Regions from separate parts of the Planococcus sp. SSTMD024 genome, predicted to be linked through region 2. Evidence: riboswitches for the same ligand, from Rfam matches in the RefSeq annotation. Region 2 holds a riboswitch; each other region holds the start of a gene.
The links. Region 2 has a riboswitch for thiamine pyrophosphate ahead of AB9R92_RS17065 (YkoF family thiamine/hydroxymethylpyrimidine-binding protein). Riboswitches for the same ligand answer to the same signal wherever they lie in the genome.

Region 1 (10,091 bases), on a different contig from region 2:
TCTCCACACGGTCCGCAAACGCTCCGCCAATCAAGCCGAAAAGCAAGTACGGCATTGCTTGTGAAATCGCGATGATCGTCGTCAACGCAGCGGACCCTGTCAGGTCATAAGAAAAAAATAGAAAGGCCAGGCCAGCCAACACATTGCCGAGCTGAGATAGGCCAGCTCCAGCCAAGTAACATAAAATGTTTTTGTTTTTCAGTACACGTCGATACATAACAACCACCTCCCGTTCAGGTTACGCTGAATTGCGATAAGGCTCTATACGAATCTTGCTGCTTCTTTCCACAAGAAATCGATAGTTTTAATAAGAAAGAGCGCTGCGAAACTGCAGCGCTCTTTCTTATTGTTGGCTATTGGCAATGGGATTGTAGTTGCGAATTTCAAAAGCTATAGTTTAATAGGGATTACCAAGTTTTACAAAAAAGTAAAATAATGAAACGTTTTGAAGTGCTGGAATCTCTAATAGACAAAGGGAGGATGAGGCAGATGCAGCATGACGAAGAAATAATTTCTGCGGCGATTCAAGGAGACCGAATCGCCCTTCAGCAATTATTGAAATCCGAAAAAGAAAAATTATATAGAATGGCTTATACATATGTGAAAAATGAAGACGATGCTCTCGAAATATTTCAACAAACCGTACTTCAAGCCATCGAATCGGTGCATCAAGTAAAAGAACCGCATTATTTTTCCACTTGGCTGGTACGCATTTGCATAAACAAAGCGCTGGCGTTTTTAAAGAACAATAAAAAGTTGGTCTACATGGATGAAGTGGAGGATCGGAATTTAGAAGATAGTGCAACCGCCGATGTGGCCGAACGATTGGATGTGTCGAGTGCCTTGGATTCGCTGCCTGAAAAATTTAAGACAGCGTTGATGTTGAGGTATTATCAAGATTTTACAGTAAAGCAGATCGCCACCGTGATGGAATGTCCTGAAGGTACAGTGAAGACAACCCTTCACCGCGGATTGGCGATGTTGAAAAAAGACTTGAAAGGGGTGTATGCAGATGAACGACAAAGAGATTTTAATTAAAAATGCTATGCAAGATATAAAAGTGCCGGAAGACCACTTGGAGTCCATCATTGATGATGCCTTTTATGAAACTTCAAAGCCTAAAAAGAACAAACGGAAAAAATGGCTCATACCAACCATCGCTGCAGCGGTGCTATTTATCGGTTTGTTTACGGCAACTCTTTCTGCGTCTCCAGTTCTTGCAAATTATATGGCACAAGTGCCCGTCATTGGAAATGTCTTTTCCATTTTCGCTGAAGAAGAAGAGGGGCTCATCCAATACGAACGCTTCAGTGATGACGTGAAACTAACCCAATCCAGCAATGGCGTGACCATTTCCATAGACAAAGCTGTATATGACGGAACAAATGTCACCTTCACTTACACGGTAACTTCAACTAGAGAATTAGATGACTCTGCCCACCTAACAGGTTTTCCGCAATTGCTCGAAGGAGAAGGTCCTGCAGGCTCAATGGATTGGAAATTGGCGGAAGGTTCATTGATTGGCATCAATACCATTCCGCATCTTGATGAAGAAGCGGCTCAAGTCAACGTGATTTGGGAACCCGGGAGCCTATATACGGATGCGGGAGAGATAGAAGGCGATTGGAAATTCGAGTTCGCGGTCGATCAGTTGAAAACAGATCCGATTATGCTGGACGAAATCAATTCAGAGGGCGGCGTCTCTGTTCACTTTACTGAAGTGACGTTTACGGACGTTGCCGTGAACGTCGCCTATCAGCAATTGGTAGATCCGGCTTTACTGGAAGTATGGGAAGCTGTGGAAGTCGAGCTGATGGCTGCGGATGATTTGGGGAATGTCTACCTAGTCCCTTATAATGGTGGAACAACCTATGGAGGTGCCCGGACTCGGGAAGATTTTTCTTGGACCGCCACAATGAGAGGGCTGGACCCTCTGGCCACCTCATTGACCTTTTACCCCTTTGGCCACGTCAGCAGAATGGTGGAAGGCAAAGAGCCGGAATCGATTCGAATTGAATTTGATGCACTGGAAATCAATATGCTGGAAGGGACCTATCGAATTATTGAAGATCCCGAATTTCCGGTTTATGAAGAAGAAGAAAGAGAAGAGAAGCGAAAATAAACAAGCCCGGCGCAGTTCATAACTGCGCCGGGCTTGTTTTGGCGTCTACCATTCGAACAAAAACTTCAATGAAATCGTAATCGCAGAGTAAATGGCGACGGAAATAAGAAACGTCGGAAAATGCGTGTCCTTTTCGCTCGGCAGTTCGTGCTTGAACACCGTGAAGATCATTGCGCCGGAAACGAGTGAGAAGACAATCGATTTGAAAAGCGGCGTCAGTTCTGTCGTCAATGCGATGATCCACCCGGCGACAATGCCCATGCCCAGTATATAACGGCCGTATTTGGTGTATTCCACAGGAAACTTCCGCCACATATCATGGGCGACCGCCACAAAATGCGGCCCGATCGCGACGCAGTAGAACAAGGCTTGAACGGCCGATACTTCAAATGACAGCACGGAATAGGAGACGAGCGCATTATAGAATGCATAGAATAAGATGACAGACCAGAAAGTGGAAGTGTGGGAAATATAATTCTGCTGGATGACAATTTGGATGCCGACGAACAAGACGACACCGAGGAGGCCGACGAAATAGATTTCCGACTCCATCGTCAGCTGCCGGTATGGCTCTTGGATCGCCGCTTGCTGCTTATGCAAAGTCGGGAGCAGGTAGATGAAAATATACGAAACAGCGAGCCCGCCTGAAAACGAAAACCATTTCACTTGCTTCAATTTATCTCGAGGCACCAGGACGCTCGCAAAGAAATGGATCAAGATAAATACAATGCCGATCAAAAACGGTATCAACAGCATGACCTGAGCCTCCTGTCAGATGAAATGGTCTGGTGAAACGGAGAAGTTTTGTTAAATCCAAGATGCCATAAATAACGTGCGATGATTTTCTTTATTGTACTGCTTCGACTCTAAATAATGAATAACCTTTTAATATTCAGAAGTCTGACGTAGTTGAAACTATATTTGATAAGACGATAGGGATTTCCAGGGAAGAAAGAGAATCTAGTCCAATGGCTTAAATCCAGGAGGCTGAAGATGAAACACAATATGCATTATGAACTTACAAGCATGGCGGATACGCCTGAAACATTTTCTTACGCAGAAGACTATTCGTTTTGGATGCCGATGATCGAGCATTTCTTTGCGTATGCAGATTCATTTGAAATCCATTGTTGGAAAGGAGAAACGGCAAAATTTGAAGATATTATAAATGAGTTGCCGAATGCAGAACGTGATGATGATGGCCAGTTGCTTATTGCAAGTGGGCAATTAAATGAAAAAGCGAAAGAATTCATTCTTACGCGTTCTCTTGATGCAAGAGGCAGGCTGAAATGGTTCTCTGTATTTCTAGAAAGACAAGGCGAGCCAGTGTTTTCTTCTGAACATTATGGAGTTGAATTGATCGGTTACGAGTTAAACGCAGAACAAATAGCGTTTCTAGACAAAGTACTTCCTGTTGATGTTCGTAGGTTTGAGTGGTGAATTTGATGACGCCTGGATTAATAGTTTTTGTAATATGTATCGAATCCGTGTTATCAATAAAATTTTTATATACATATAATGGACACGGATATATACTAAAATTTAGTAGATAAGGGGGTATTTAGATTGAGTCGGAGAGGAACTGGAACAACTTTCATCTTTATTGCTGCAATGTTGTTTTCTGCAAAATACATAAGTGCTGCTATATTTGGAAGCGCCGCTACATCGTGGGATACAGAGTTCTTCGATATACTTTTGTCTTACACAGGCACTTCTTTGCATACCTTGAGTATTGTTTCACTAATAAGTGGCATAGTGTATATCGGATGGGCTGAATTTGATGAAATAAAATCAGGGAAATCAAATTAGCATGGAAAGTATAATGTATACAGCTGTTGACGAATAGAGCTCAATTTAAGAAAATACCTACATTTTTTGATGGCATATCTATAGTTTACTTCTACTTTCAGTATTGAAATCGGCTTAGAGATTTCAATGATGTCGTTTGTCTTGGTTTTATAGGTGGGTTGATAAAAATACTTAAGGAGAATCAACTATGGTTATTCGTTTATTAAAATCATTTGCTCTATCGATCGTCTTTTTCTGTACAGCACTTATCTCCTTAATCGTTGCTTTTAACGGAGACTCTTTTGCTATTGCAATATCAAGACCTTATGGAGCTGCGTCCTGGGGAACATCGGGCAATTTGATTGATGCCTATACATATATTCCTATGTTCCTTGGCGTTTATTTTCTTTTGCTTTCTTCGATTACTTTTACTGTACCGTATATAAAATTGCACAAGAAACCAATGTAATTAGTGTTAAATCGTTCAATTACGCTCTGAATTTCCGTGAAAACTTATTATAGTAAGTATGAGATATTAAGTGTATTAAATTGGGGGCAACCATGAAACTAATCACTGAACGGATATACTTGAGGCCAGTAGTGGCAGAAGATGCACCGCTTTTCTTGAATCATACCAAAGACGAAGAAATCCGCTACATGACCGGAACAAAAGCCAGGTTTTCGCTTGAGCAAATCCAAAAACATATTGAACAGATACAGAAGGATGAAGCGCGCTACGATTTCACGATTTGCTTGAACGCAATGGATCAATTGATCGGTGAGCTGTCAGTGTTGGATATTGATCTAGACAACCAGAGTGCGGGGTTCAGGATCACCATGAATGCGATGCAATTGACAGGCAAAGGATATGGAACAGAAGCGATGGCGCTCGTGCTGAAATTTGTATTTGATGAGTTGAAACTCAACCGCCTGCAATTGGAAGTGTTCAGCCATAATGAGCGGGGCATACGCGCTTATGAAAAGAACGGCTTCAAAAGAGAAGGGGTCTTGCGGGAAGCGCTCCATTACAACGGGGCGTTTTCAGACGAAATCATCATGGCAATTATTCGAAGCGATTATCAAAAGGCAAAAGCATGAAAGGCTGCAGAAGCCTTTCTTTTTTTGTTCCGAACCGCTGTGAAACTTTCTGGTTGCATTTTTCCTGTAACGGGTTTATATTGTGTGAGGCATCAATTAATGAGGGGTCAATTAATATCTCTCCAAACCATTAGGATAGAAAAAGGAGCAATCAAGATGAACACATTACAAAACAAAAAAACCAATGATTTCAATGAAATCGTCAATGGGCGCCGTTCCATCAAGCAATACGACCCAACCGTGAAAATCAGCCGTGAGGAAATGACCGAAATTCTGGAACAGGCATCCAAAGCACCTTCTTCCATCAATATGCAGCCTTGGCGTTTTGTTGTTATCGACAGCGCAGAAGGAAAAGAAAAGCTTGCGCCGCTGGCATCTTTCAACTTGGAAAAAGTAATGAGTGCGTCAGCTGTCATCGCCGTATTCGGCGACCTCAAAAACATCGAGTACGCAGAAGAGATTTACGGAAAAGCCGTAGAACTCGGTTATATGCCAGAAGAAGTGAAAGAATTCCAAGTCGGCTACTTCAAACCTTTGTATGAAGGCATGTCCAATGAGCAGATGAAAGACATCGTGCTATTGGACTCAGGGCTTGTATCCATGCAATTGATGCTCGTTGCCCGTGCATTCGGCTACGACACCAACCCGATCGGCGGCTACGACAAGGAAAAAATCGCTGAAACGTTCGGCCTGGACAAAGAGCGTTATGTGCCAGTCATGCTTCTCACGATTGGCAAAGCCGCGAGCGAAGGCTTCCAGTCGTACCGCTTGCCGGTCGAGACGACCACGACCTGGAGCTAAGCCAGCCGACCTTGAGTATTCGGGATGTATGTATTATATTTGACTGGTCAATGAATAGTGGGCACAGCTATCAATTGACTTCATCGATCATTTAGGAGGTCTTTCAATGCCGTGTTCATTTTCAAAGCAGGAACAAGTGCTGCACCAGTTTAAGGGCCTGACCAATCAAATCAGCCCGAAGTTCGAGCGCTGCACGGGTATCAGTGCGTCGCGCTATGAATTATTGTCCCAACTGTATAAAGTGGACGAAATCAACCAGTCGACGCTTCAAAAGTTAGTCAATATCGACGGCGCCGCGATTACGCGCCATTTAAAGCAGCTGGAAGCGAGCGGCATGGTTACGAAGCGCAGAAATCCAGAGGATAACCGCGTAATCTTTGTCAGCCTGACCGAGGAAGGCCGCGAGCGCATTGTCGAATACCGGAATGAAAATACGGGCTTCGTCAAACAATTGCTCCACGATTTCACGTCTGAGGAAGTGGATGCGCTTAGCGACATGCTCCAGCGCATGCAAGACAATATCATTGAATATTAATAAATATAAATAAAAGGATGGCGAAATGAAATGTTGATTATCCACGCGCATTTGCAAGTGAAACCGGACCAAGAGCAAGCCTTTTTAAACGAAAGCAAAATTCTGATTGAAGCATCGCGTAAAGAACCAGGCAATATTCAATACGATTTGGTGAAATCGGTCGAGCAGGAAGGCCATTTCATGATGGTTGAAGTATGGAAAGATGCACAGGCGATCGAAGCCCATAACTCGAGTGAGCATTTCACGGCATTCTCCAAAAAAGCGGCCGGGTTCATGAGCGCGCCGATGGAACTCAAAGTCTATAGCGGTGAAGCTGTCCAACTGTAAGGAAATCTTGTTTATACAAACGAGATTTCAGACAATGCTTGAACTAATCTGTCAACTGTGACAAGATAGACATTGAAAGACAAATGCTAATTTCATAAAACACATGTGGGGGAATCGGTGTTGCCGATTGAGAGAATATCCGTGAGATATTGACCCTTGGAACCTGAACTGGCTAATACCAGCGGAGGGAACATATTCAAATCGGTCTATTCTGCGATGATATGCGCCCAAGGTTTCCATAACCTTGGGCGCTTTTTGGTATCCCCAATTGGATATGTCCCCTGATTCAGCTCCTGTAATCATTTTTTATGAGTTAATTCAGAGGGGGAAACAAGATGAAAAAATGGACGATTGCCATCGCACCGGTATTGCTGATGGCGGCATGCACAGAAGAAGCGGAAAATCCGGGGAGCGATGTGGCGAATGAGCAACAGGAATTACAAGAAGTGACGATGGTCTTGGATTGGACGCCGAACACCAACCACACCGGCTTGTATGTGGCACAGAAAAAGGGCTATTTTGAAGAGCAAGGGCTCGATGTCGAAATCATCTTGCCGGGAGAAGCAGGTGCCAATCAATTGGTCGCCTCCAACCAGGCGGAATTCGGCATCGGGGCACAGGAAAGCTTGACGGAAGCGAGAGTGCAGGGCATCCCGATCGTCTCGATCGCGGCGATTATCCAGCACAACACCTCCGGATTCGCATCACCGAAAGCCAAAGCCATCGAGTCGCCTGGCGATTACGAAGGGAAAACCTACGGCGGCTGGGGAGCTCCGGTCGAAAAAGCGGTGCTTGGGTCCATCATGGAGCAAGACGGGGCCGATGTGGAAAATGTCGACATCGTCAATATCGGCAATAGCGATTTCTTCACGGCCGTCGAGCGCGACATCGATTTTGCGTGGATTTACTATGGCTGGACAGGCATTGAAGCCGAGCTGCGCGGCGATGAATTGAACATGCAGTATTTGACGGACTACTCGGACCAACTGGACTATTACACCCCGATCCTGATGACCAATGAAAACATGATCGCAGAAGATCCGGAAACGGTTCGGGCATTCACCAAAGCGGTATCGCAAGGCTACGAATTCGCCATCAATGAGCCGGAACAAGCAGCGGACATCCTGATCGAGTCGGTACCGGATTTGGACCCGGAACTGGTGAAAGCGAGCCAGGAATGGCTATCGCCGAAATATCAGGACGATGCCGTGAAATTCGGCGAACAACAAGAGCAAGTGTGGGCGGATTACGCTGACTGGATGTTCGACAATGGCTTGCTGGATGAAGAACTGGACGTCGAGCAGGCATATACCAATGAATTTTTACCGGAGGAGGAAAACTAATGGCCAATGCATTACTAAGTATTCAAATCATCCCGAAAACGAAAAACGGAGAAGACGTCATTCCATATGTGGACAAAGCAATCGCCGTCATCGAGAAGTCAGGTGTCCCATACCAAGTCAATCCACTGGAGACGACGATGGAAGGGGATCTGGAGCAGTTGTTTTCAATCGTCGAAGAAATGAACGAGGCGATGATCGAAGGCGGCAGTTCGAACGTTATCTCCCAAATCAAAGTGCTGTATCAGCCGAGCGGCGCGTCGATGGATAAATTGACGGAGAAATACCGGCCGTGATGTTTGTGCGAAAAGGATGGAGACCGGTTCTGGTCCTCATCCTTTTATTGATTATCTGGCAAATGCTGGTGCCGCTGTTTGAAGTGCCGGACTGGCTATTGCCGACCCCTTATCAAATCGGGCTGGAAGCGGTAAATAGTTGGCCAAACTACAGCGGGCATCTGATTGCGACGATCCGTTTATCGGTTCTCGGCTTTTTCATCGGATCGGCGATCGGGCTCGGCGTCGCGATGCTCCTTCATCTCGTGCCGAAACTGCGGGAGACTTTTTACCCTTTGCTGATATTATCGCAAAACATTCCGATCATCGTGTTGGCGCCGCTGTTGGTCATTTGGTTCGGCTTTGGCTGGCTGCCAAAACTCATTATCATCATTCTCGTATGCTTTTTCCCGATCACCATCGCGGCGCTCGATGGATTCAGGCAAACGAGCGGCGAATTGCTGCACTATATGAAAATGGCAGGAGCCAATAGGCGCCAGATTTTTTGGAAGCTTGAATGGCCGCATGCGATGCCGTCGATTTTCTCAGGCTTGAAAATCGCGGCGACCTATAGCGTCATGGGCGCCGTCATATCGGAGTGGCTTGGTGCGCAGGAAGGCATCGGCGTCTATATGACGCTCGCCTCGTCGTCGTTCCGGACGACGCAAGTATTTGTCGCGATCCTGTTGATCATGTGTTTAAGTATGCTGTTTTTTGCGGCGATCGTGTTACTCGAAAAGCGGGTCATCCGCTGGAAAACGAGTGGGGGAGGGAATCCGAATGGCTGAATTGGCGATTGAGCACTTATCGAAAAGCTTTGACGGGACCGACGTGCTAAAGGAGCTTTCATTGAAGATAGCAGAAGATGAATTTGTCGCCGTGCTCGGCCCTTCCGGCAGCGGCAAAAGCACGTTGTTTCATTTGATCGGCGGGCTTTACGAACCGGATGCGGGAGCGATCCTGTTGGGAGGCGAGAACATCAACGGCCAAAAAGGCTCTGTCAGCTATATGCCGCAAAGCCCGTCATTGCTCCCGTGGCGCACCGTGCTGGACAATGTTTTGTTGGGAGCTGAACTGGCAGGACACAAAGATCAGCAAGCGGGAGTGCAAATGATGGAGAAAGCAGGGCTCGCAGGATACGAGCAATCCTATCCGCACCAATTGTCGGGCGGCATGAAACAACGCGCCGCCTTTATCCGCAGCCTGTTGAGCCCGCAGCCGCTCATCTTGCTGGACGAACCGTTTTCAGCTCTCGACGAATTCACCCGTTCGGAAATGCAGAAATGGCTGCTTGACATTTGGCAGCACAATAAACGCGCGATTCTCTTCGTCACCCATAATATAGAAGAAGCGCTGTTTCTCGCAGACCGCATCCTCGTGTTGTCGGAAAAACCTGCGCATGTTGTTGCTGAGTTTACAGTGGGTTTCGAGAGGCCGAGAGCACAAGACATCACGTTGACAGAAGAATTTTTAGACTACAAGAGACGGATTTATAAAGTATTGCAGGAAGGTGTAACAAAATAGTAGCGATGCAGGCTGTCGAGAAACCTCGATGGCCTTTTATGGTCCCTCTTCCGCTTCAACGATTATTGTTATTTCGCCAGTATTCCTCTGTACTTAATCAGGGAAGAGCAAGTCCTTCTGTTCATCCAGGTTTCCCGTCAGCCATTTTCTCAACAGGCGATTGAATTTCGTAGCTTGCTGAACGGGCCAATCATGTCGAGCATTTGTGATTAACATGCCGACAGCATTCGGCATAACAACAGGAGCCATGTTAACCGAAGCGATTACCGCGCGCGACTCGT
Region 2 (10,091 bases):
GTTCCTGGCATTCGTCTTTTTCATGATCATGTTTGCTTATTTGCTCAATCGAAAGCCTTGATGGTTTGCTTATGGGGCGGGGCGAGCGCCAGCCATGAAAAATATAGCGACAAAAGCGGGAACAGAATGGCCCATGAAGCAATCATCATCGGAGGGATATCCGCCTCCGGAAGGATCGTTGAGAAATACCAATAATTCAGTTCAAGCGCTGAAACGAGCGTGATGAGAGGGCCGATGAATATCCGGCTGGCTAGGATAGCGGATGAGACGCCAAGCAGAATGACAATCGGCGGAAAAAGGATCAATTGCACGAAAAAGATGTCCAATGTGCTGAGCCATTGCATAATGATGCCTCCTGTTTAACGCAGTGTGGCGGGAAGACCCGCGTATCCTGATTTTAAACTAAGTGAATAATCTGTCAATAAAAAATATAGAAACCTTGTGGAGAGCAGAAATGGCAAAGCGGTGCTCACGGTTTTACACAACTAGAAAAAGCCGGCGCATCAAGCGTCGGCTTTCTTCCACGCAGCAGTCAAAAATTCATCGCGCCCGGATTCGGCGCGGTCCTGTGCATAATGTTCGGGATTTTTCAGGTAAAAATCCTGGTGATATTCTTCTGCCGGATAGAAAGGTTCCGCATCTTGAATCTCAGTGATGACCGGCTTATCGAAACGGCCGCTTGCGTCGAGCTGTTTTCTGGAAGCAAGCGCCATTTGCCGCTGCGCTTCATTGTGGACAAAGATGGCCGGGCGATAGGAAGCCCCGCGGTCTTGGAACTGTCCGTCATTGTCGGTTGGGTCGATTTGCTGCCAAAAAATATCCAGTAATTGCTTGTACGGAAATACCGCAGGGTCAAAGGTAATTTCGACTGCTTCCAAATGGCCGGAATGGCCGCTTTTTACTTGCTCATATGAAGGATTCGCCAAATGGCCGCCTGTATATCCAGAAACCACAGATTCAATGCCATCGAATTGATCGAAGGGCTTGACCATGCACCAAAAACAGCCGCCAGCGAATGTCGCTTTTTCAAACATCGGATTGCCTCCCTCTATCTATTAAACTGGCAGCCACCCTCCATCCGGACACCCAGCTTTGGACATGAGCCGGCTGGATGTTCGGTCAGAGATGGAAAATAGCGCCTGAGAATAAGAAGAATTTTACCACTCCAGCCAAGCACAGACAATAAAAACGTATTGAAGGGAAACCTGTCTTCATTCATATGCGTCTAATCAATTGCTACAGCTCAGAAAGGAATGTAAACATCATGGAAGAACAATACGAAACGAGGCAGAGAAGAAAACGGAAACGGTTCCGCCCGAGAGGCAAACTTTTCTTATTATTGATCATTTTATTGCTCGGCGCAGGAATCTATTTTTTTATCCAATACCAACAAGGGCAAAACATAGCCGGCGAAACGGAGATTGAACCGGAACCATTTTCAGGAGACGAAGACAATAGCGGGTACCAGAATATCCTCGTGCTCGGGGTGGATTCGCGTGGGGAAGAGCAGTCCCGTACGGACACGATGATGATGGTGACCCATGACCGTGAAAACAATGAAGTGAAGATCACGTCGTTCATGCGTGATATTTATGCAGATATTCCGGGCTATCAATCCTATAAATTGAATACCGCGTATTATTTGGGCGGTGTCGACTTGCTGGCGTCGACTTTGCGTGAGATGTTCGGTGTCGAAATCCATAATTATGCACTTGTCGATTTCAAGAGTTTTGAAACGCTCGTCGATATCGCAGCGCCAGGCGGTGTGGAAATCGATGTTGAAAAAGAGATGTCCGAGAAGATCGGGGTGACCTTATCTCCGGGAGTCCAGCAGTTGAACGGACAAGAACTGCTCGGCTATGCGCGCTTCCGGTCGGATAATGAAGGCGACTTTGGCCGTGTCCGCCGCCAGCAGCAAGTGATCGCTGCCTTAAAAGATGAATTGATCAGCGTGTCGTCGATCCCGAAACTGCCGAAGCTTGCAGGAGCGGCACAAGGCTATGTGCAGACCGATATGCCTTTGGTCGACCAAATCAAGTTGGCGACACAACTTGGTACCGGTGGCAGCGGCGAAATCGAACGCTTGACGATTCCGGTGGAAGGCGGATACAGCTATGCAAATTACCCGCAAGCCGGCTCGGTTCTTGAAATCGATATAGAGCAAAACCGCCGTGCGCTGGAAGAATTTTTGTCCCAGCCACTCGACTAATTTGTCAGATAATATGCTAAACTACAGGTAGAAGCCTATACAAAGAAGGGGATCGCCATGCCGCCAGATGACAATAGACCACCGTTTTTCGCTACCAACTATATTCGCTTTCTCGGCGGCAGGAATACGCTCTTCACCCTATTAATTTTGATCTTGATCGGGCTTGTCGTGTTCATCTTCAGGGAAGTATCGTTTATCTTCAATCCGCTCAATGTGTTCATGAAAACGGTTGTCTTGCCGGTCGTCCTGGCTCTTATTTTGTATTACTTGCTGCGGCCGGTATTGCGTCTTCTGGAACGTTTTAAAATTCCAAGAATCTGGGGCATTCTCATTATCTTCCTAGGGGGCATCGGGCTCTTGACTTTGCTGAGCGTCCTGGTGTTTCCATTTTTAAGGGAACAGTTCCAGAACTTGATCGAGGAATTTCCGGATTATTTCATGCGCTTATTGAACAATATTGACCAATTCTTGCGCAATTCTTTAGTCGGTGATTATTACCGGGATTCAAGCTTCAATATCGAAGCCTTGATCGCCACCTTGCCGGCCAGCATCGCGGATACACTGCAAGCGACTGTGACGGGCATCATCACGCGCGTCACGAGCTGGATTTCGACCATTACGGGGGTTATCCTGTCGATTGTCATCGTGCCGTTCATCCTGTTTTACCTATTGAAGGATGGCGATAAGCTTCCAGGCTATTTCCTGAAGTTGCTGCCGCCAAGATTTCGGGGTGATACAAGAGAAGTTTTAAAGGACGCAGACAAGCAACTGGGGGCTTATATCCAAGGCCAGCTCATTGTCGCTTTCTGCATTGGCGTAATGGTCTATATCGGCTTTCTGATCATCGGCATGGATTATGCGCTTTTGCTCGGCGCGCTGGCGATGGTGACCAGTATCGTTCCTTATATTGGCCCAGCAATCGCGATTACGCCCGCTGCGATCATTGCACTCGTTACCTCGCCGTTCATGCTCGTGAAGCTCGCGATTGTGTGGACCGTCGTCCAGCTGGTGGAAGGCAATTTGATTTCCCCGCAAGTGATGGGCAAGACGATGTACATCCATCCGGTAACGATCATTTTTGTCTTGTTGACGGCTGGTTCCTTATTTGGCGTCGTTGGGGTCATACTGGGCATCCCGATGTATGCGCTGCTGCGGGTCATCGTCAGCCATCTGTACAAGCTGTTCAAACGGCGTTATAACCGGTATGAGACAGATTTGGACAAACAATACGATTACACCGAGCTTTAGGGCTGCAGTTTACGGGCAAGGAAAAAGTGGTATGGAGAATTATCAAATTTTGGGGGTAGAGATTTTTATGAAATTCAAAGACTTTTTATCTTCGATCGGCATCGGTTCGGTCAAAGTGGACACGGTAGTGGAAAGGCCGCATCTTGAAGAAGGCGAAACCTTGAACGGCACGGTTTACTTGGACGGGGGAGGCGGCGATCAGGAAATCGATTATATTGAACTGCAAGTGATTCGCTTAGTGGAAGATTACCGGGAAGACAGCGATTTCGATTTCTATGAAACGCCAGTTGCCAAGCAAAGCTTGGAATTTGCCGGATCGGTAAAATCGAAGAACACCGTCATGCAGCAATTTGAAATAGTCCCGGATGAGCGATGGGTGCTGGAGAACGTGAATGCCAAGTTGATTTTACGGACCATTGTCCACGTGAAAAACGGCTTCGATGTACAGGATGAGGACGAAATCACATACGGCAAGATTGACAGCTGATAACTTCCACCACTAAATTTAAATAATTTTATTATGTTAACTAAAACGACACCCCTGCAGTGAACGATCCAACTGCGGGGGTGTCGTTTAGTTATGTCCAAAAACAGCGCTGCAACTTATGGCCAGCACAAATAGAAACATGCCAAGCAATGCATAATCCTTGTGCCCAAGCTTAATTTCCCTGTAATGAGACCTTGCTGCGCCGGTAAATGCCCGCGCTTCCATCGCGAAGGCGGCGCGCTCGGCTTTTCTGACAGCACCGGCAAGCAGGGGGATGAGCAGGCGGCGCAAGGCTGTTATTCGTTTGAATGGCGTAGGTTTCGCTCCCGGACCCCTGAGGCGGTGAGCTTGCCGCAACTGCTCAAATTCCGTTTTTATAACTGGAAGGAATTGATAGCTGATCAGCACACTGAAAGCAAGTTTTGGAGACAGTTTTCCCTGTTGCATCAAGCTTTGGATAAAACGGACCGGATCAGTCGTGAAGGCAAACAATAACGAAATGCTTGAAAACGCCAGGACGCGTAACGACAATGACCAGGCATGCTCCCATTTTTGAGCGGTTATTTCGATCATGCCGATTGTCCATAACACAGGGCCATCGCCAGACACGCCGAACACCAAGGTAGTCCAGAAATAACCGAATGCGCCGATTACAAAAGGCAGCATAACGAGTAACCAAAGTTTCCAATTGGTTTGGCTAAACAGCAATTGCATCAATACGATGCCTAAAAAAAACATCAATGGTGTCCAAGGGTTGAAAAAAAACGCGAGCGCCAGCATACATGCTGTGACAGCAAGAAATTTCAAGCTGGGGTTCATTTCATGTAAAAGACGTCGCATAGCATTTCTCCTTTTCCGGCCAATATAGGCGGTGCTCTGCCAGCAGGGCAGGGCTTGAAAAAAGCTCTTGTGGTTCAAGCGGATCGGATAATCTGCCGTCTCGCATCAGGCAGATCGTATCCGCTATGCTCATGGCAAAATTCATATCGTGCGTCACCACGACCAATGCACAGCCGTCTTGGGCCCGGCAAGTGATTTGGTGATGGAGCTCCCTCAATGCCTTGAGGTCTTGCCCTGCTGTCGGCTCATCTAGCAGCAGGACTTGGCGGCGGTCGGCTAGCATCGCGCCGATAGCCACACGGCGCTTTTGGCCATGGCTCACGGAAAAAGGATGGGCATGAGCAATAGGTTCCAAAGAAAGCGCCTCGAGCAGATTTTTCACATCGTGAGAAGAGGAATTTCCGGAATACGACAATTCCTCTTCTACAGTCTTCGACAGAAACAGCTGCTCGGGCGATTGTGGGACAAATCCGGCAAACTCTCCCGAAATCGTCCCGCTATCGCGTTTCATGATGCCGCATAAAGCTTTCAGCAAAGTTGATTTCCCGCTTCCGTTCGGACCTGCAATGACCATCACTTCACCCGCATAAAGCTGCAAGCCGGCACCGCGCAGCAAAGATTTTGAAGCTTGTATAATGGATACATCCTTTGCCTCAAACAAGACTTTTGGCTGTTTGGCCGTCTCGCGTTTCGGCAGGAAAGGCGCATTCCATTTGGTGTAAGCTTGGTCTTTCAGGATGGCGCCGTTTTCTGAAAGGCTAATCTCCCGGTCGAAAAATTCATCCCACAGTTCCAGCTTATGTTCCACGGCGACGACCGCAAGACCGCGCTCCTGTTGCAATTGATCCAGCCAAGCGACAAACTCTTTCGCCGTCAGCGGATCGAGATGGGCGAGCGGTTCATCGAGCAACAAGCAGTCGGGCTCCATAATCAAGGCACAAGCTGTAGCGATGCGTTGTTTCATCCCGCCTGAGAAAGTTTGAATGACGCCATCGCGCATATTGTCCAGCCCCGTCATGCGCAAAATCCGGTCGATGCGTTTTGGCATCTCTTCCCGGGGCACTTGAAGATTTTCCAAAGTGAACGCCAGTTCTTCTTCGACCGTCGGCATGCAAAATTGGCTGTCGGGATCTTGAAAAACCGTTGCGACTTTCCGGTTAGCTTCACCAGGTTCATATTCTTGTGATGCACGGCCGAAGATCCGGACATTTCCAGAAACTTCTCCGTCGCAATTATGCGGATACAACCGGTTCAGCACATAGAGTAGCGTGGACTTCCCGCATCCGCTTGGCCCTGTAATGACCACGCGTTCTTGTGGATGGATCGCCAGCGTAATAGAATGCAAAGTTGGCTGTGCCGACTCGGGGAAGCGGAAGCTGACGTCGTCCAATTGATAAATCGGATTAGGCACGGACATCGCCTTTTTCCGCCTTCGTGATGGCATAGCCCCGGAGTGACCCGGTTGCAAGTAGCGCATCAGCGATGTACTTGCCGCCAATGCCGGCAATGATCGCCCCGCTCGCTACGCGCAGCGTGAACATCAAGGCAACAAAAGAAGGATCCAAGGCAGCATAGCCCGATAGGAAATAGCCGTAAACGAAACTGAAAACTCCTGCGCCTGCACCAGCAAGCATCAAGATACCGATATGGAAATGCCGATAGCGTGTCAGTGCAAACGCTGCTTCTGCCCCAAGCCCTTGGATGATGCCTGAGAGGATAAGCCTTGGGCCGATCGCATTGCCAAGCATCACTTCGATGGCAGCGGCCAAGGTTTCTGGCAAAAAAGCGGCACCGGGTTTCCTGATGATGTACATCGAAATGATGGACACAATAAACCAAATGCCGAACATCCACTCATAGGCGAGCGGCCCGATGACGCCTGCCCATAAGTTGCCGATGTGCAAAAATAGCAGGTAGACAATGCCGAACACGACGCCAAATAATGACATGAGGACAATTTCTTTCAGTTTCCATTCTCTAAGCACGATCTTCACCGCCTGTTTTGTGTGATGGACTGTTGATGCTCATGGATATAGTCATCACGAGGTGGGGGTATCGATCGGAACGCGCGCTGGAAAAGCTCGTTTCGTAAAAAGAAAAGACCTCATGAATATCTCCGTGGATGCCGCTAGCATAATGCATGGAATCGTTCCATACGCCGAACTCTTTCGCACGTTCCACTTCGCGGTAGATGACATCCATATAGCCGGGGTTGTTCATTGGGTAAAGCGCGAATTGGGAGGAAACATATTGCTTGCTGCCGTCTTCGTTTGCCTGTTTATCGGGTGCGTCCAAATACGCATCTCCCGCAGTATCTCCTGGGCATCCAGCTGAAAAGGTGCCGGACAGGGCGATATGTTCCTGTGTCTTCGCCGCATGAAGAGTGAGCGCCTTTGCGACATTGAAGACATGCTGTTGTTTGCCGCGGATGACGGTGGAGACATCATCGGTTTGCATCCAGACATTGGATGTATCGGTGTCCTTTAACGCGCCTTTGATAATGTTGATGAAATTGCCGCTCATCGGATGCAAGGAAAAGCGAAATCCGACAATCGGGCTGGTGCCGCATGAATATGGTTCCATATGGAATCCCTCCTAAAAATATGCACAAAAAAGCCGCATCCGTGAAGATGCAGCCACTATTCCATATTTCGTAGTCATGTCGGAAAGTCACCGCACTTCCTCACGCAGGTCCTAACCTGATCGAGTCATAAGGGATCGGAGCGAAAGCTCTCATCTCAGCAAAAATATGCACCCCCAGTGCAGAAAAACGGTATGCGGTTTTAAGTGTCGGGTTTTCCCGATGGCTAAAGTGTAGATCAAATGCTTTCCCAAGTAAAGGGATTCCATTATTTTTAGCAGGAATGAGAAAATGATGGCTAAGGTGAATACTCCCTAAAAAATCGGGTAAACCTAAAGCAGACAAGCATTTGAGGAGGAATCCAATAATTATGGCATCAACCAAAAAATTCCGCGTCGTTTACCATTTCGGCGCAGGCGTCGAAGCGGTCAGCACCGTCGAAGCCGATACCCCGAAACAAGCGGTCAGCGGTTTGGATGCGGATGATTTCCGCGAATTTATCGGCGATAACGATACGTATTACCAATTCAAGATGGACGAAGTCAAAATGGTCAGCGTCACTGAAGTCACTGACGGACAGTGATTGTACCGACCAGCGCAATAGAGAAAATCCCCTGCCGATGAAAAGGCTGGGGATTTTTTTATGTTCCGCAATAGGTCTGGTACGGAGGCGTTGAAGGCGGCGGAGCGGCCGTATAGGGCTGCTGCTCTTCGGAATGGGCATATGGATTGCGAAGGATATCCAGAAGCTTTTCCATCACTTCGTAATCACCTTGCGTTGCGGCTTCCAGTGCCGCTTCGACGCGGTGATTGCGCGGGATGACAGCCGGATTTCGGTTTTTCATCAATTCCTGGATTTCTTGTGCTGAGCGGCCTTCTTTTCGCTGGCGGGCTTTATAGCGGTTGTTCCAGGATTTAAAAGCAGGGTCGTTTGCCAGTTGAGGCTCTTCAACTGCTTCGAAGGTCAAGGAACGGAACGTGTTGGTATAATCCGCTTGCTTTTCCTGCATCACTTCCAGCAATGCCTCGATCAATTGTTCATCTTCTGGCATTTCGGTAAACAAGCCGAGTTTTTCGCGCATGCCTGCCAAATACAGCTGCTTTTGCAAACTGACGTATTCCTCAAGTGCTGCCTGTAGAGAAGAAAGAGCTTCTTCTTCAGGACGATCATCCAAGAGGGGGAACAAGGATTCTGCAAAACGCGCTAAATTCCACCCTCCGATAAGTGGTTGATTCCGATAGGCATAACGGCCGCCGGCATCGATCGAGCTGAAAACCGCGGATTCAACGTAGCGGTCCAGGAAAGCACACGGGCCATAATCGATCGTTTCACCGCTGATCGTCATATTGTCGGTGTTCATGACGCCGTGGACAAAACCGGCAAGCTGCCATTTTGCGATGAGTGAAGCTTGCCGCTGCGCTGTACGGCGGAATAATTCGATATAGCGGTCAGGCCCGGTGATATCCGGGAAATGCCGTTTGATCGTGTAATCCGCCAACGCCTTCAAATCTTCAGTCGAACGGTATTTCGCTGCAAATTGGAAAGTGCCGACGCGGATATGGCTCGAAGCCACCCGCGTCAAGATCGCTCCAGGTTCTGCAGAGTAGCGCTGGATCTTTTCACCTGTCAATGCGACTGCCAAGCTTCGGCTCGTTGGAATCCCGAGTCCATGCATGCTTTCGCTGATGATATATTCCCGCAGCATGGGCCCGAGTGCCGCGCGGCCGTCTCCGCTTCTGGAAAAGGGTGTGATGCCGGCGCCTTTCAATTGGATATCGAAAATCTTGCCGTCCGGTGTATGCTGTTCGCCGATCAGGATGGCCCGGCCGTCGCCGAGCATCGTAAATTGGCCGAATTGATGGCCGGCATAGGCTTGGGCGAGCGGGAAGCTGCCTTCTGGAAAACGATTTCCCGCAAACACGTGGAGCGCATCGGGGCTGTCCAGCTGATCCGGATTCAAGCCCAGTGTATTTGCCAATGCTTTATTTGCGATAACGAGTTTAGGTGAGGTGACCGGGTTGGCTTCCATCGGCGCATATAAGGTTTTTGGCAGGTCTGCATAACTATTCTCCAGCTTCCAGCCGATCTTTGTATCGTTCATGGTAACGCCTCCTTCTAGTAATTTCTCAGGCCAGTCTTTCCTGTTATTATAGCCACAATGAAAACCATGTAACAACTATAGCGGGCTGCCTTTACAATTAGAAAAGCTTGAACCATTCACCTATTTAAAGGTGGGGCTCAAGCTTTGGGTAATCCTTTATTAACGCTCTTCAACGGGCACGTAGGTCTGTATGCCCGGCCCGATGTATTCCGCACGCGGGCGGATCAAGCGGTTGTTCGAGTATTGCTCCAGGATGTGCGCGAGCCAGCCCGACGCACGGGAGACCGCAAAGATCGGCGTGAACAAGTCATGCTCGATGTTCAAGGAGTGGTAGACCGATGCCGAATAGAAATCGACGTTTGGCGGAAGCGGTTTTTCGCTCGTCACCAATTCCTCGATCTTGACGGACATGTCGTACCATTTTGATTCGCCGCGAAGTTCGGTGAGCTTTTGCGACATTTCGCGCAAATGCTTCGCACGCGGGTCGCCTTGTTGGTAGACACGGTGGCCGAAGCCCATGATTTTCTCTTTGTTCGCGAGTTTTTGCTTGATGACCGGCTCGACGTTGTCGACGGACCCGATTTCTGTCAGCATCTTCATGACTTGCTCGTTGGCGCCGCCGTG
Region 3 (10,091 bases), on a different contig from region 2:
ACCGCGAGTATAAAATATGTCGATAGAGTATAATCAGCCGAAAGAAATCGGCGAGACGGAGGAAAGAAAGATGAAAGAAACAACAAAACCACCTTATGCAATCATCGCCATTTTGTTCACTGGGGCATTCGTGGCGATTTTCAACCAAACCCTTTTGAATATTGCCCTGCCGGAAATCATGGTTGACCTGCAAGTAGACGCTGCGACAGCCCAATGGCTCGTTACGGGCTATATGCTCGTCAACGGCATCCTGATTCCGGCGAGCGCTTATTTGATCCAACGCTATTCAAACCGTGCCATTTTCATTGTCGCGATGTCCTTGTTCTCCCTCGGGACCTTATTTGCTGCACTGGCTCCGACATTTGCTGTGCTGTTGATCGGCCGCATGATCCAGGCGTCAGGCGCTGCGCTCATGATGCCGTTATTGATGAATGTCATGCTTGCCGCCTTCCCGGTCGAAAAAAGAGGGCAGGCGATGGGCATCTTCGGGATGGTCATGGTCGTCGCGCCGGCAATCGGCCCGACGCTGTCCGGGTTCATCGTCCAGACCTACTCGTGGCGAATCTTGTTCTTTATCGTATTGCCTGTTGCATTGATTCCGTTACTCCTCGGAATCTTCAAATTGAAAAACCTGACCTTCCAAAACCGCGAGCTGTCGCTTGATCCATTGTCTCTCGTGCTATCGAGCCTTGGGTTCGGCGGTTTGCTTTACGGATTCAGTTCGGCGGGGTCCCTTGGCTGGGAAAATCCGGCGGTCTATTTGACGATAGCGGTCGGCCTGTTGTCCTTGACGGTCTTTGCGTTCCGCCAAATGAAGCTTAAAGAGCCGCTGTTGGAGCTGCGCGTCTATAAGCACCCGATGTTCGCATTGTCTTCGGTCATTTCGGTCACTTTGTCGATGGCAATGTTCTCCGCGATGATCCTCATGCCGATCTACATCCAGACCATTAAAGGCATCTCGCCAATCCAATCCGGTTTGATGATGCTTCCGGGGGCGCTCGTCATGGGGGCCATGTCTCCCATAACCGGCCGCATTTTTGACCGGTTCGGGGCTAAAGTGCTGGCACTGCCTGGACTGGCCCTGGTTGTCATCACTACCTATTTGTTCAGCAATCTAACACTGGATACGGGTTACTATGAAATCATGGCCATCTATACCTTGCGCATGTTCGGCATTTCGATGGTCATGATGCCGGTCATGACGAACGGGCTCAACCAATTGCCGATGAAATCTTATCCACATGGCACGGCAATCAACAATACCTTGCAGCAGGTATCCGGCGCCATCGGTTCAGCATTTCTCGTCACTTTGATGAATTCGCGCACGGAGTCGGCGGCACAAGAACTGGTCGCTTCCGGGACAAGCGCACAAGAAGCGGCCATCCCTGCCATGCTCGAAGGCATCAACTTCTCGTTTACGGTGTCGACCTACATCGCGCTCGCGGCTTTTCTGTTGGCGTTCTTCATAAAAAAACCCGACCAGAAAGCAACAGAAAGACAAAAAGAGCATGTGTACAAACAACGTTATGCAGATTGAAAAGAGGCGGTTCCTTTTTAAAAAAGGAACCGCCTTTTCATTTGCCAAAAAAGCGGCAAAGCGCCGGATATGGTACACTTAAGGCATCGAAAAGAAGGTGGAATGACACATGAATTTTTTAGAAGAACTAAGTCCTGTCTGGCAGGATAAATGGAAACAAACCGGCTTTACCGAAGCGATGCCGATCCAGGAACAGATGATTCCGGAAATGCTTGCAGGAAATGACATCGTAGCGGAATCTCCGACCGGTTCCGGAAAAACCTTGGCCTATCTATTGCCGATCTTGGAACGCGTCGACCCGAAAAAACCGAATACGCAAGCGATGATCATCGCCCCGTCACAGGAACTCGCGATGCAAATCGTCAACGTCTTGCGCGAATGGACAACAGGGACGGATGTGACGGTCACGCCGTTGATCGGCGGCGCCAATATTCAGCGCCAACTGGACAAGTTAAAGAAAAAACCGACAATTGTCGTCGGCACACCGGGACGCTTGAATGAATTGGTCAAGACCAAGAAACTCAAAATGCACGAGGTGCGCATCATGGTGCTTGATGAAGGCGACCAATTGATGGCGCGTGAACACCGTGGCATCATGAAGGACCTCATCGAAAGAACACAGCAGGACCGCCAGCTCGTATTGGTATCGGCGACGATCACCGAGGAAATCGAATTGGTGGCAGAACGCCTGATGAAGCAGCCGATAAGATTGCAAGTATCCGCTGAACAGTTGCCGAAACAGGGCAAAGTGACGCATTCATTCATTAAAGTCGATGAGCGCGACAAGACCGACTTGTTGCGCAGCCTGTCGCATATGACAGGCGTAAAGGCACTTGCATTCGTCAACAATCTTGACCAAGTGTTGATGAAGGAAAGCAAGTTGAAATTCCGCGACGCGAAAATCGCGACTTTGCATTCCGAAATGAAAAAAGAAGAACGCAAGAAAGCGTTGGACGATTTCCGCAAAGGCGACACGGCTGTATTGATCGCGACCGAAGTGGCAGCGCGCGGCCTTGATATCGATCAATTGACACATGTCATCCATGTCGATGCACCGATGACAGTCGAGCAGTATTTGCACCGTTCCGGCAGAACCGGGCGTGCAGGGGCTGATGGGGAAGTGTTGACGCTTCTGGCTTATGCAGACGAAAAGCATTACAAGAAACTGACGAAAGAATTGCCGAACAAGCCGGTGCAGAAAATCATGCACGGCGGCGAGTTGATGGAAGGAAATAGCAAAACCATTTCAGCAAAGGGGAAGAAATGATGAGCTTTCAGGACAAGTTAGCGCAATATGCGGAATTGACTGTCCGTGTCGGCGTCAATGTCCAGCCGGGGCAGGAGCTGTTGATTGCGACGACAACCGATACCGTGGAATTCACGCGTTTGGTCGTCGAGAAAGCCTATGAGGCCGGGGCCAAGCAAGTCCACGTCGCGTTCTCGGATCCATCAGTAACGCGGACGCATTACGAATTGGCGCCAGACGCCGCGTTCCATGAATTTCCGGATTGGGTCGTCAAACAGCGCGACGCCATCATCGACCAAAAAGGCGCATTCTTATGGATTGACGCAGAAGACCCGGACTTGCTGACCGGCATTCCGGCAAAACGGCTGAGCGATGCCCAAAAATCCGCTGGAAAGGCATTGGAACGCTATCGCCAGGCTGTCGGATCCGATAAGATCGCTTGGTCGATCGTCGCGATCCCTTCCGAAAAATGGGCACAAAAAGTGTTCCCGGACGAACAGGACCAGATGGCCGCTTTATGGCAAGCGATTTTTCAGACCGTGCGCATCGGAGACGGTGACGCAGTCGCATTGTGGCACGAACACATCGCCAACCTGGAACGGCGGGCGGCCGCATTGAACGAACGGCGCTACCGAAAATTGCATTACCGTGCGCCAGGAACCGATTTGACGATCGGCTTGCCAGATGGCCATATTTGGATGAGCGGCGCTTCCCGCACACCAGACAATGTGCCGTTCATCGCCAATATGCCGACTGAAGAAGTGTATACCGTGCCGGCTAAATTGGAAGTCGAAGGCACCGTGCGCAATACGAAGCCGCTCGTTTACCAAGGCAATATCATCGATGGCTTCACGTTGGACTTTGAAAGCGGCCGTATTACAAAAGCGCAGGCAGAAGTCGGGCAGGAACTGCTGGATGAATTGATTTCAGCCGACGAAGGTGCCGCGTATCTTGGGGAAGTGGCGCTTGTGCCGGTTGAATCGCCGATTTCGGCTTCCGGCACCTTATTCTATAACACCTTATTTGACGAAAACGCATCAAACCATTTGGCTATCGGCGATTCCTACCCAACTTGCCTCGAAGGCGGAAAAGACTTAGAGCGCGGGCAATTAAAAGATTACGGATTGAATACATCGATTGTCCATGAAGATTTCATGATTGGCTCGAGCGAGATGGATATTGACGGCATTACGGAAGACGGCAAAACCGAAGCAATTTTCCGTAAAGGAAATTGGGCATTCTAACGAGGTGAGCATATGAAAAAGACGATGAGTGCGGTGGCGGCAGGGCTTTTGCTAATGGCTGGAAACCCGGTATCTGCAGAGCCGCAAATACCTGCCGCTTATGTGGCGATTGGCGATTCACTGGCGGCAGGCCAGACGCCGAACCGGTCAATCGACAGCGGCTATTCAGATTTGATTGCGCAGGAATTGACACGCAACCAGCCACTGGCGTTCTATTCGAAAGACTTGGCATTTCCTGGATTCACTACAAGCGATGTCCTGGAAAGCATCGAGTCGGATGAAGCAAAAGAGCTGCTGGGCTCGGCGAACGTCATCACGGTGTCTGCCGGCGCGAATGATTTGTTGCGCCTCGTGCAAGCAAATGCCGCTGAAGGCGCTTTGAGTTTTGAAGAGATCCAGGCAGATTACGCATTGAATGCAGCGCGTGAAAATGTCGAAACGATTCTGGCTGAACTGGGAGAGCTTGCGCCGACAGCGGATATCTATGTCATGGGCTATTATTTTGCTTATCCGCACGCCAGGGACAGCCAAAAACAAGGAACGGCGGGGCAGCTGGAACAATTAAACGCCATTCTCAAGCAGGAAGCGGAACAGGCCGGCGCGACATTTGTCGATGTAGCCGACCGTTTCGGTGAGGATGCGGTCGAACTCGTCCCGAATTCCGGTGACGTCCATCCGAATGTGGAGGGCTATCAGGAGATGGCAAACGCTTTCTTTGAGCATTACGGGGAAGGGTTTGAAGTGGAGGATGCAGAGCTTCCGGAACCGGCGCCTGTAACTTTCGAGGAAATCCAGCAAATGCAGGAACAGGAAGAGTCGACAGATGAAGCGGATGAAGCGGAAGAATCGCCTGCTACGGAAGATGCTTCAGGGGATGAGTCTGCCGCCAAGGCATTTCAAGGCGAAAAACTTGATTATCTGGCGATTCGCCAGGCATTGCCACTCATTTAGAAGTTCAAGTCAAATAAAAAAAGCCCGAGAAAATGGATTATTTTCTCGGGCTTTTATCGTTCAGCGGCTTTTTCGTGAGTCGCTGCGGTTGCGTGCATCGTTTTCATTGTTTGCGTTGTTCTTTTTGCGGTTATTCATCACTTTGCGGATGATTGGGTATGCAATCGGCCCATATTTAATCGCAGATCGGACAAGTCTTCCAATAGCCATATTTATCGCTCCATTCATTTTTTCGTATTGAGGTTTAGTAGAGTTTTCCCGTTTTCAGCTCTTATTAAACATCTGTCGGGGCGGTGGCGTGCGCGATCAAAATATCCTTATAGGACTGAACGCTTGAAATAGAGACGTATTCAGCATTGCCGTGCCAGTCGTCTCCACTCGGCCCGAACTCGATGGCGCCTTGCCCGCCGATTTTTTCGGCATAGTAACGGGTGTCGGCAGCACCGTGCTGGCCGAACAGCACCGGCTTTTCCGAAAGCGTCGTTTCGACCGCCTTCATCAAGGTCCGGATGTACGGATGGTCGTCCGTCGTCGTCAAGGCAGGGGTCGAACCGCTCGCTTTATATTCCATGTCGACGTCGAGTTTCTCCGCCAGTTGTTTCATCTGGCGGACGATCTCGTCTTTGTCCTGTCCGGGCATGAAGCGGATATCGTAGGACATTGTGCAGATTTCCGGCACGACATTATAACGGTCGCCTGCGTTGATGATCGGCAGGTTGACAGAAGGCTCCTCGTAGTATTCGGTCGATTCTTTGCGGAACGGCAAATCGTTCATGCCGGCATGGAATTTCATCGCCGATTCGATGGCGTTGATGCCTTCCCATGGGCGCGAGCCGTGTGCCGGTTTGCCTTTGAACGTCAAATCCATTCGTAAGATGCCTTTCGATTGCAAGCCGATCTTCAAATGGGTCGGCTCGCCGCAAATAACGAAATCGCCGTAATGGCCCTGGTCGACGAGCCATTTCGATGTATTGCGCCCGCCGATTTCTTCGTCGGTGACAATATGCAAATGCACTTCGCGCGGCAATTCAGAGGCGTCGAGTTCAACAAATGCCTGCATCATCGCAGCGACTCCCGCTTTCATGTCGGCCGAACCGCGGCCATACAGTTTGTCGCCTTCTTCGATAGGGGAAAATTGTTCTTTATGGCCCGGCACGACGTCGACATGGCCGTTCCAGATGATCTTTTCAGCGCCTTGGCCTTTGGCTGCTGTCAGCATAAGGTAGCCGTCATTATCATGGACTTCCACTTCTTCGCCTTTCGCTTTGAGCCAGGCAGAGCAGAACAGCAGCGCTTCGTTCGCCCCTTCTTTCGTATCGCTTTCGATTTTTATTAAATCCTTCAATAAATCAATCATTGATCCGGCAGTTTTCAAACTGCCTCCACCACCTTCCACAAAGTTTGCTAGTTTCTAACTACCCTAATCCGTTTGGTTGAAACAGCCTTGCATGCGAAGTGCGCGTTGTGTACAATACACATAATAGCGGAATAATTGTATACACCACAAGGGGAGCTTTGGCTGAGAGTGAACGATTAAGTTCTTACCCTTCGAACCTGCAAGTTAATGCTTGCGCAGGGATGTGGATGGAAAACCGGCCCAAGCGGCGCCAGGATCTATCCTGGCGCCGTTTTCTTTATAGTTCTGTGTAAAAACGGCCCTTCTGGTGATGTGCAAATCCAAAAGGAGGCAGTTTGAATGAGAAATAAACGTGTATTGTTAATGGTCGAAATTGCGATTTTTGCAGCTCTCGGCTTTGTATTGGATTTTATCGCCTTTCGCATGCCGCAAGGGGGATCGGTCAGCTTGGTCATGATACCGATTGTGTTGATGGCATTCCGGAGGGGCGTCGCAGCCGGTGTCGTCACGGGGCTGTTGGTGGGCTTGCTGCAGATCGTCACGGGGTTCATCTCGGTTGCGCCGCTATCGTTCGGCTTTGTCGTCATGCAAGTCATCTTGGATTATTTGCTGGCGTATGGCGTTGTCGGGTTCGCGGCGATTGTGCGCGACCGTTACCTGGAGGCCGTACAGGCGAGAAAGACCGGGAAAATCATTGCCATGGTCGCACTTGGCGTCTTGATCGGTTCGTTTCTCCGTTATGTGATTCACGTTATTACGGGCATCCTGTTCTTCGGCATGTTTGCGGAAGGTAACGTCTTCATCTATTCGGCGGTCTATAACGCCACCTATATGATTCCCGTTGCAATCGTTGCGGCAATTGTCTGCTCGTTGCTGTTCATTACAGCGCCGCGGCTGACACAGCCGGATGCATGATCAAAACCGCCTATAGCTAGGCGGTTTTTTAAGTGGATAAAGAAAATAATGAGTGCTTTTTATTGGTTATTTATGGGAATTCTCAAAAGGTATGAGAGGCGAGAGCGGCTTATTCTATGTTATAATGCTCAAATAGAATAGTTTGAAAGAAGGGTCAGTATGATAGCGACTAATGAAAAAGATATTGAAGGTTTGAAAAAAGCCGGACAGATGGTGGCGGAAATCCGCGAAACGATGAAAGCGGCCGTGAAGCCCGGCATCACGACGAAAGAACTCGATGAACTTGGGGGCCGCCTATTCAAGGAATGGGGCGGGGTCTCTGCTCCGAAATCGGAATATGATTTCCCAGGCTATACGTGCATTAGTGTCAACGAAGAAGTAGCGCACGGGATTCCAGGTAAGCGCGTTATCAATGACGGCGATATCGTCAATATTGACGTGTCCGGATCATTTGGGGAGTATTTCGCGGACACCGGCATTTCATTCGTGGTCGGAGAAGGGCACGAAGCGAAAGAAAAGCTTTGCCAAGCGGCGGAATCCGCATTCGAACGCGCCATGATGAAAGTGAAAGCCGGCGCCAAACTGAACCAGATCGGCAAAGCAGTCGAACGCGAAGCGAAAGACCAAGGTTTGTTCGTCATCAAGAACTTGACCGGGCATGGCGTTGGGAAATCGCTTCATGAAGCACCGCAATATATCCTTAATTATTACGATGCATGGGAAACGACGATCTTGAAAGAAGGCATGGTGCTCGCAGTCGAGCCGTTTATTTCCCAAAAGGCCGAGCATATCATCGAATCAGGCGATGGCTGGACCTTTATCACGCCGGACCAATCGCTCGTCGCACAGATCGAACATACCGTACTTGTCACAAAAGGCGAACCGATTTTGCTGACGAAACTCGAAAAATAAAATCATCGAATACAAAAAAACAACCATCAGTCGATGGTTGTTTTTTTATAGCGTCATACCCGTTTTTGCCGGCTTTTTCTTGATCAACAGAATGCCGGTCAGTAAAACGCCGCTCAGGAATAGAGCTGCCGTACTGACCAGCATCTCGTCCATGCCGTGGCGGACGGCGATCGCGACGAATGCCCAGATGAACACCAAAGTCAGTGGAATGTCTGAATGGTGGAAGCGTATGTGAAGCGCCAATGCGGTCGCAACCGTCAGCATGATGACCGTCCACAATTGATCGCTCAGCCCCCAGCCGCTCCAACTGTAGAAAGTCAAAACATAGCTAATATTGGCGATGGTCGCGACACTGATCCAGCCAAGGTTGACGGAGATCGGCAAACGTTCCGTAAAGCCCCGTTCGTCGTTTCCATATTCCAAGTACAAAGCGATCAGTGACAATAGATAGGCAATCATTGAAACAATCGACCAAATAAAGAACTCATAATGCCAGCAAAGCAGCCAAGCGATATTGAAAACAGCGCTCAAGATGAAATACATTGAGACTTTTGCTGAAGGGTGCACTCCTTTTTTCAAGCGCAGCCAAAAGCCGATAATCCAGATAGCCAATAAAATATATATAACGGACCAGATGGAAAATGCATAACCGGCCGGCGTAAAGAGAACCGGCACACGGTCGGAGATTTCACCGGTAGTCTGACCGTTGATCGGCAGTATATTCGCCAAGGCATTCATGGTGACGACGGCGATAAATGCCAAGGTCATCAGCAGTACGCGAATCATATGAAATCCCTCCTCAAATATCAGTATAAACTCGCCAGCCCGCACGACCAACAAGAAAGTGCAGGAAGTTTTTGAAAAATGGCGATATCGTGAAAAGTGGCAGGCAGTCGCCGTTCCCGTTCCGTGAAGGGAGATGTTATACTTATTAATGTATTTTGAAAATTCGTGACTGCAGGGGGAAAAAAGATGACAAATACATATCCGGAAGTATGGGAGCTCGACAGTTTATTTTCAGGGGGGAGCGATTCAGCTGAATTGAGAACGCATCTGGGCGCGACAGGTGATAAGCTGGCCGATTTCGAACAAGCCGCTGCGACGTTCGATGTGCCGAAGCGAGCAGCCGATGCGCAGCAGGTGGCGGCGTTTTTGGAACAGACGAGTGATGTATCGGTGGATATCCGCCAAGCAGGGGCGTTTATCGGCTGCTTGATGGCACAAAACACCGAAGACAAAAAAGCGGCATTGCTGCAAAGTGAACATGCATTGATGCGCTCCAGGTTCCAAAGCGCTTTCTTGAAATTCAAGCAGGCGCTCATGGAGACGGACCCCAACGTCTGGGCAGAGCTGCTTTCGACTGAAGACTTGAAGGAATTCGCATTTGTCTTGGACGAATGGCGCAAAGAAGCGAAACGCCTGCTGTCAGAGCAAGAGGAAGGGCTCATCACATCGCTCGGCATCGATGGCTATCACGCGTGGAGCGAATTATACGATTTGCTGATTGCTTCTGTATCGGTCCAAGTGAATGTGGACGGGGAAGAGAAGACGCTGTCTGTGGGTCAGGCGAATAATTTAAGCTCCCACCAAAATGGCAAAGTGCGCAAGGAAGCGTATGACAAGCTGGAAGCGGCCTGGGGCGAAAAAGAAGAGCTGTTTGCGAAGACCTTGAACTCTCTCGCAGGATTCCGGCTGCAGATGTATAACAAGCGCGGCGTCGACAATGTGCTTGAAGAGCCGTTGCAGATGAACCGCATGAAACAGGAAACTTTGGACGTCATGTGGCAGGCCATCAGCGAACATAAAACACCGTTTGCGGATTACTTGGTGCGAAAGGCGCAATTGCTCGGCAAAGACCAGCTCGCCTGGTACGATGTCGACGCGCCGGTCGTGGAAAACTCCCAGTCGTTCGATTACGGGCAAGGGTCG

Region 1: it holds a riboswitch for thiamine pyrophosphate, as region 2 does, so the genes downstream of both, AB9R92_RS04160 (ABC transporter substrate-binding protein) here and AB9R92_RS17065 (YkoF family thiamine/hydroxymethylpyrimidine-binding protein) in region 2, are expected to answer to the same signal.
Region 3: it holds a riboswitch for thiamine pyrophosphate, as region 2 does, so the genes downstream of both, thiT (energy-coupled thiamine transporter ThiT) here and AB9R92_RS17065 (YkoF family thiamine/hydroxymethylpyrimidine-binding protein) in region 2, are expected to answer to the same signal.

Annotation. Positions count from the first base shown of each region.
Region 1 covers NZ_JBGGNS010000019.1:63,216-73,306, reverse strand. The annotation lists gene AB9R92_RS04210 (MFS transporter) at 1-217, opposite strand, end outside; gene AB9R92_RS04205 (sigma-70 family RNA polymerase sigma factor) at 490-1,038, shown strand; gene AB9R92_RS04200 (DUF4179 domain-containing protein) at 1,013-2,122, shown strand; gene AB9R92_RS04195 (hypothetical protein) at 2,168-2,878, opposite strand; gene AB9R92_RS04190 (hypothetical protein) at 3,116-3,562, shown strand; gene AB9R92_RS04185 (hypothetical protein) at 4,119-4,379, shown strand; gene AB9R92_RS04180 (GNAT family N-acetyltransferase) at 4,472-5,008, shown strand; gene AB9R92_RS04175 (nitroreductase family protein) at 5,165-5,809, shown strand; gene AB9R92_RS04170 (MarR family winged helix-turn-helix transcriptional regulator) at 5,916-6,344, shown strand; gene AB9R92_RS04165 (putative quinol monooxygenase) at 6,375-6,671, shown strand; TPP riboswitch at 6,769-6,878, shown strand; gene AB9R92_RS04160 (ABC transporter substrate-binding protein) at 7,007-8,014, shown strand; gene AB9R92_RS04155 (thiamine-binding protein) at 8,014-8,307, shown strand; gene AB9R92_RS04150 (ABC transporter permease) at 8,307-9,074, shown strand; gene AB9R92_RS04145 (ABC transporter ATP-binding protein) at 9,067-9,810, shown strand; gene AB9R92_RS04140 (alpha/beta fold hydrolase) at 9,904-10,091, opposite strand, start outside.
Region 2 covers NZ_JBGGNS010000023.1:538,070-548,160, forward strand. The annotation lists gene AB9R92_RS17020 (MFS transporter) at 1-61, shown strand, start outside; gene AB9R92_RS17025 (hypothetical protein) at 45-344, opposite strand; gene msrA (peptide-methionine (S)-S-oxide reductase MsrA) at 504-1,034, opposite strand; gene AB9R92_RS17035 (LCP family protein) at 1,265-2,209, shown strand; gene AB9R92_RS17040 (AI-2E family transporter) at 2,267-3,457, shown strand; gene AB9R92_RS17045 (sporulation protein) at 3,489-3,944, shown strand; gene AB9R92_RS17050 (energy-coupling factor transporter transmembrane component T family protein) at 4,032-4,784, opposite strand; gene AB9R92_RS17055 (ABC transporter ATP-binding protein) at 4,765-6,201, opposite strand; gene AB9R92_RS17060 (ECF transporter S component) at 6,188-6,769, opposite strand; gene AB9R92_RS17065 (YkoF family thiamine/hydroxymethylpyrimidine-binding protein) at 6,762-7,367, opposite strand; TPP riboswitch at 7,448-7,553, opposite strand; gene AB9R92_RS17070 (hypothetical protein) at 7,736-7,948, shown strand; gene AB9R92_RS17075 (protein adenylyltransferase SelO) at 8,007-9,467, opposite strand; partial or broken gene AB9R92_RS17080 (citrate/2-methylcitrate synthase) at 9,627-10,091, opposite strand, start outside.
Region 3 covers NZ_JBGGNS010000005.1:39,487-49,577, forward strand. The annotation lists gene AB9R92_RS00875 (DHA2 family efflux MFS transporter permease subunit) at 71-1,537, shown strand; gene AB9R92_RS00880 (DEAD/DEAH box helicase) at 1,647-2,804, shown strand; gene AB9R92_RS00885 (aminopeptidase) at 2,804-4,027, shown strand; gene AB9R92_RS00890 (SGNH/GDSL hydrolase family protein) at 4,040-4,978, shown strand; gene AB9R92_RS00895 (hypothetical protein) at 5,039-5,188, opposite strand; gene AB9R92_RS00900 (M20 family metallopeptidase) at 5,253-6,335, opposite strand; TPP riboswitch at 6,475-6,574, shown strand; gene thiT (energy-coupled thiamine transporter ThiT) at 6,675-7,250, shown strand; gene map (type I methionyl aminopeptidase) at 7,410-8,162, shown strand; gene AB9R92_RS00915 (tryptophan-rich sensory protein) at 8,208-8,948, opposite strand; gene AB9R92_RS00920 (M3 family oligoendopeptidase) at 9,135-10,091, shown strand, end outside.